DNA from 2 places in the Empedobacter sp. ULE_I140 genome. Region 2 is predicted to be linked to the other one. Evidence: riboswitches for the same ligand, from Rfam matches in the RefSeq annotation. Region 2 holds a riboswitch; the other holds the start of a gene.

Region 1 (3,219 bases), 140 kb from region 2:
ATGGATGTTTTAGATGCATGGAAAGTTGAGCCAACAATCAAAGAAATTTTATCAAAATTGAAGATTGATTTCTTGGATCAAAAAATTGGAAAACTTTCTGGTGGTCAGCGTAAACGTATTTCTTTAGCGAAGTTTTTGATTGATTTAAGTTTCGAAACTGGATATGTTCTTTTAATTTTAGATGAGCCTACCAACCATCTGGATATAGAAATGGTGGAATGGCTTGAATATTTCTTGAACAAAGAAAACAAAACATTGATTTTGGTTACGCACGATCGTTATTTCTTAGATGCAATTTGTACCAAAATTCTCGAAATGGAGGACAAAACATTGTATGTACATTCGGGAAATTACGAAACTTATATTACGAACAAAGCATTGCGTATCGAAAATCAAAATGCAACAATTGACAAAGCGAAAAACCTTTATCGTAAAGAGATTGAGTGGATGCGTCGTCAACCACAAGCGCGTACAACAAAGTCTAAATCTCGTATTGAAGCGTTTTATGATACTGAAAAAGTTGCTAAACATAAAATTGTCGATCAACAAGTAAAATTAGAAATGGTAATGACGCGTTTGGGTCAAAAAATCATCGAAATGGAACATGTTTCGAAAGCATTTGGTCAAAAGAAAATTTTAGATGATTTCTCATATATTTTCGCTCGTGGTGGAAAAATTGGTTTAGTTGGAAAAAATGGTGTTGGAAAAACGACTTTCCTAAAAATGTTAGAAGGAATCGAAACTATGGATTCTGGAACAATTGAACGTGGAGAAACCTTAAATATTGGACATTTCAAACAAGATGGAATTGATTTTAAAGAAGATGAACGTGTCATTGAGTTTGTGAAAGATATTGCCGATTTTTTCCCGCTTGCAAATGGAAAAGAAATGCGTGCAGAGCAATTCTTAGAAATGTTTTTGTTTACGCCAGAACAACAACATACTTTTATCTCAAAGTTGAGTGGTGGAGAGAAAAAACGTCTGCAATTATTAGCAATTTTGTATAAAAATCCTAACTTTTTGATTCTCGATGAGCCAACAAACGATTTAGATTTACCAACTTTGACGGTTCTTGAAAGTTTCTTAGAAGAATATCAAGGCTGTTTATTAGTTGTTTCCCACGATAGATATTTTATGGATAAAGTGGTTGATGAATTAATGATTTTCGAAGGCGAAGGGAAAGTTTCTCGTTATATGGGAACGTATACCGAATATCATATAGAAAATAAAAATAAACCTGAGTCAGAAGATAAAAAAGCTGAAAAAGAAATTTCAATTCAAGAAAAAGTAGAATCAAAAGAAAAAATAAAAGAAGCCAAACCAAGAAAATTATCGTTTAAAGAGCAAAGAGAATTAGAAGAAATTAATAAATCTTTACCAATTCTTGAAGCCAAGAAAGAAGAATTAACGAATTTACTTTCTGATCCAAATTTAGGCTACGACAAAATCACAACTATTGGAGATGAACTACAAAAAATTGTAGACGAATTAGAAGAAAAAGAATTTCGTTGGTTAGAATTAAGCGAATAAAAATATTGAAAAGGAACTTTTTTGAGTTCCTTTTTTTGTTTTTAAAATTTATGCCTATATTTACTCTATCAATCATCAGGAGTTTCTGAAAAATCAGAACACCAACCGAGCCAAAACCGCGCTACGGTGGTATAGAATGAGGGCAAACGCCAAAATAAAAGGTTATTCTCCACTCTATCCTGTTGTTTTTATCATTAAAAAATTAAAACAATGGAAAATCTAAAAAATGAATTTGTCGTATTATTTCGTGAATTAACTGACAACGAATTAATCGAACGCTTTAATCAAAACGTAGGAAACAGTTCTTGGAATTCTGCAAGAAGATGTTATGTCAAAACATTATTCAACGAATTACAATACCGTAATTTTGATTGCACAACCATAGAAAGAGGAAACACATTTTCGCTTCAACATTATGTAATATTAATTGAAAATAGATTAGAATATTTAGATTAAACATATAAAAAGGAAAACTTGAAACAAGTTCTCCTTTTTATTTTATGGTAGATAATATTACTTACTCTGCTCTTTTATAAAATCATTAATCGTAACATTTAATCGTTTATTTCGGATATCTTTTTCAAAACGAATTGGTTCAGCAACACGTTCAGCACAGTCTTTCATACCACAATTTTCACACGTAACCGCAACTTCTTTTACAGGAATTGAAGGATCATTCATAAATTTAACTTTACGTTGAGCTGATTTGTACAACACACCAATCGTTACGCTTCGTAAATAATTTGGATTAAATGGATCTTTCGTTGCAGAAGAAATTACATAATATTTTTGATTATTATTGAACGGATACAACGAAATTTGTGCAGAAATCTCATGATGATCATCTTGATGTTTTTCCAATTCTTTCAAAACATTTAACGAAACCCAACGACGACAATAATGCTCATCCGTTTCATTTGCTTGTGGCGATTGTTGTTGATTAAGATGAAGTTCTTTCGTTAATTTATATGAATTTGAACCAACTTTTGCTGACAAACGCAAGAAAAACAAATCACGAATATTAAAATGTTTGGGTAACAAATTTGTCATTCGTTGATAAACCGTTTCAGGTGATTCGGTATATTTTCCTAGAATTTCTTGAAAATTAGACAAATCATGATGTTCTAAAGCAAACAAATTCTGCATATCCTTCAACAGTTTTTCTTCTGGTAGCAACAAAGCTCCAGCAAAATAAGACGCATAAAAATTGTTTAACAATTGATCAAAATTATCAAAACTTGCCCACGAAAATGTATACAAACGTTCCTTCAAATCAAGATAATTATAGCCTAATTCTTTCGCTAAAATAAATCGTTTTTGATCATTGTCAGAATTGATATTGATATACAAAAGTTTTTTCTCTTTGATAAAAATAGAACGCAATTTCGCTAAATCCTTCCCTCCTAAAGAAGTGAAATCTTCATAAACAATGGTATAATTATATTCCTCTTTCAGAATTTCCTCCATCGTTTCATTTTTTACAAAATCCTCAGATTCAATCAAATATTCTTGTAAAAAACTCTTTGCCGATTTTTCAATTTCAGGAAAGTAATTATCATTTGCTTCCTGAAAAGACCTCAACGAAGCCAAGAAAAAACTTTCGCGTGTAAGATTGTAATTATTACCTATTTCAATCAACGTAGAAATAAACGCATTTACCTTCATTGGGGCGTTAGAAATGATCTCAAT
Region 2 (3,219 bases):
AACACCTTTTAGATGTTCGGCAAAATCAATCAAACGCTCTGTTGCATCGTCACGTCGATCCAATAAAACATCTTCAACGTGTTCTAATAAATCTTTTGGAATATCATCGTAAATCTCAATCATTTCTGGATTGACGATTCCCATGTCCATTCCGTGTTTAATGGCGTGATATAAAAACGCCGTGTGCATCGCTTCACGAACCGCATTGTTTCCACGGAAGGAAAATGAAACATTCGAAACTCCACCCGAAACTAACGCATGCGGAAGATTTTCTTTGATCCATTTTGTTGCATCAAAAAAATCGATGGCATTACGGCGATGTTCTTCCATTCCTGTTGCAACTGGGAAAATATTCACATCAAAAATGATATCTCTTGGATTGAAATTTACTTGATTTACCAAAATATCATACGAACGTTTTACAATTTCGATTCGACGTTCATAATTATCCGCTTGACCTTTCTCATCAAACGCCATAACCACTGTTGCAGCACCGTAACGTTTAATTTTCTTCGCATGTTCGATAAATAATTCTTCTCCCTCTTTTAAAGAAATTGAGTTGACAATCGCTTTACCTTGAACATTTTTTAGACCAGCTTCAATAATTTCCCATTTCGAAGAATCAATCATAATTGGAACTTTCGAAATATCAGGCTCAGAAGCAATCAAACGTAAATATTTCACCATAGAAGCTACACCATCAAGCATACCTTCATCCATATTGATGTCGATAATTTGCGCGCCACCATCTACTTGATCACGTGCAACTTGAAGTGCTTCTTCAAATTTTTCTTCTTTGATTAATCGCAAGAATTTTTTAGAACCAGTAACATTTGTACGTTCACCAACGTTGACAAAGTTTGAATTTTCACGAACAATTAAAGGTTCTAATCCAGAAAGTTGAATTTTTACGCCTGACATTCTACATTAATTTTTCGAGGTTCGTATTCTTTTGCTAAATCAGCCATCAATTTGATGTGATCTGGTGTAGTTCCACAACATCCACCTAAAATATTTACCAATTTTTTATGCAAGAAGGGTTTGATAAAATCTCGCATCATTTCAGGAGTTTCATCGTATCCACCGAAAGCGTTTGGTAAACCAGCATTTGGGTATGCGCTGACATAAAATGGTGCTTTTTCGGCTAAAACTTCTAAATATTGAATCAAATCTTTTGCACCTAAAGCACAATTTAACCCAACTGAAATTAAATCAATATGTTCTAATGAAATCAAGAAAGCTTCTGTTGTTTGTCCAGAAAGTGTACGTCCAGATTTATCTGTTATTGTACCAGAAGCCATTAAAGGAACGTTGATTCCTGTTTTTTCTATTGCATCTTGAATTCCATAAAATGCTGCTTTTGCATTTAAAGTATCAAAAATAGTTTCAACAAGTAAAATATCGGCACCAGCTTCTAACATTGTTTTTGCTTGACGATAATAAACATTTGCCAATATATCAAAATCTACATCGCGATAACTTGGGTCATTTACTTGTGGCGAAATAGAGGCTGTCTTGTTTGTAGGGCCTAAAGAACCAACAACAAAACGAGGTTTATCTGGCGTAGAAAACTCTTCACACGCTTCTTTCGCTAAACGAACGGCTTCGTAATTTAATTCATCAACCAAATCAACCATGTCATAATCAACCATCGAAATAATATTGGCATTGAACGTATTTGTTTCGATTAAATCTGCACCAGCAGCCAAATATTCTCGGTGAATATCTTTTATGATTTGAGGTTGGGTTAAAACCAATAAATCGTTATTTCCTTTTAAAGAAGTATGAAAATCCTTGAATCGTTCTCCACGATAATCTTCTTCTTGTAAATTGTGCTTTTGGATCATCGTTCCCATTGCACCATCTAAAATAACAATACGCTCTTTTAGTATATCGTCTAATTTCATTCTAAATATTTTAAAAGCCTTATGGGAAGAAGTGTGAGGTAAGTCCTTATCTTTCTCTATTTGAGTAGGATTTAGCACCCAACTATACTTTGGGTTGCTAAGATTTCAACGGGCCTATTCCCTCCATCTTTCTTTATAAAGCTATGTGCAAAATTATTTAAAGTATTGAGAATAAAAAAATCAAGATTGAAAAAAACGAGTTCGAAACTTGGTTCATAGAAATAATTTTTGTTTGAAATAGTTCAAAATCTCTAATAGGTCATTTTTGAAATTTATTTTAGAAAATATTTCTTTAAAATTACTATTTTAAAGAAATAATATTTTAATTAGTTATTGAAAATTGTAGTTTTTAGAATATTTTTAATAAAAATAGGGTTTTATTAAAAATTATTAAGATTTGTTTTTTCTTTTAATTGTATTTTTTAGAAAATTATTTTTGTCTATAAATATTTATAGAATAAAATTCATTATTTGTGTATTTTTATCTATAATTACGGAAAATATTAAATTAAAGAAATGAAATTAATTTGGATATATAGAATTCTTTCGCCTAAATTTGTCCTCAGAAATAGTTCATTAAAATTTACATTTTATCAAGAAAAGTGGAGGGAAATGGCCCAAAGAAACTTTAGCAACCTGATTAATGAATCAAGGTGCTAAATCCATCCTTATAGGAAAGATGAATAAAAACTACTGTAAACCAATCTTCAATAATATTCTTTATTCAAAATGGTTCAATTGTTTTTATGCGATTGAACCATTTTTTTTCTTCACTTTTCTTTGGTAAATAATTAAAAACAAAACAAATAAATGAAAAAAATAAATATCGGATTGTTCGGATTTGGAGTTGTAGGAGAAGGAATTTACAAGGTATTGGAAGAAAAACCACAATTGAATGCTGCAATTAAAAAAATTGTAATTAAAGATAATTCTAAATCTAGAAATGCTCCGTCTGAATTATTTTCGACTAATGCGGATGATATTTTAAATGACGATGAAATAAATGTTGTTGTTGAGTTAATTTCGGATGCTGATGCGGCACATGATATCATTATAAAAGCGTTCAATAAAGGTAAACATGTGGTAAGTGCAAATAAAAAATTGATTGCAGATCATCACAAAGAATTATTGGATTTGCAAGCACAAAACAATGTTTCTTTTCTTTATGAAGCCTCTGTTTGCGGGTCAGTTCCGATTATTAGAAATCTAGAAGAATATTTTGATAACGATTTATTGAATTATGTATCTGGAATTGTAAATGGGACAACAAATTACATTTTGACGAAAATGGCGAATGAAAATGAGTCGTATC

Evidence for each region. Region 2 has a riboswitch for S-adenosylmethionine ahead of ACTS9J_RS08250 (homocysteine S-methyltransferase family protein). Riboswitches for the same ligand answer to the same signal wherever they lie in the genome.
Region 1: it holds a riboswitch for S-adenosylmethionine, as region 2 does, so the genes downstream of both, ACTS9J_RS07600 (hypothetical protein) here and ACTS9J_RS08250 (homocysteine S-methyltransferase family protein) in region 2, are expected to answer to the same signal.

The regions. Positions count from the first base shown of each region.
Region 1 is NZ_JBQMTX010000001.1:1,604,185-1,607,403, reverse strand. It holds gene ACTS9J_RS07605 (ABC-F family ATP-binding cassette domain-containing protein) at 1-1,530, shown strand, start outside; SAM-I-IV-variant riboswitch at 1,598-1,697, shown strand; gene ACTS9J_RS07600 (hypothetical protein) at 1,741-1,986, shown strand; gene ACTS9J_RS07595 (helix-turn-helix domain-containing protein) at 2,044-3,219, opposite strand, start outside.
Region 2 is NZ_JBQMTX010000001.1:1,743,666-1,746,884, forward strand. It holds gene metH (methionine synthase) at 1-921, opposite strand, end outside; gene ACTS9J_RS08250 (homocysteine S-methyltransferase family protein) at 909-1,907, opposite strand; SAM riboswitch class I at 1,951-2,049, opposite strand; SAM riboswitch class I at 2,495-2,593, shown strand; gene ACTS9J_RS08255 (homoserine dehydrogenase) at 2,718-3,219, shown strand, end outside.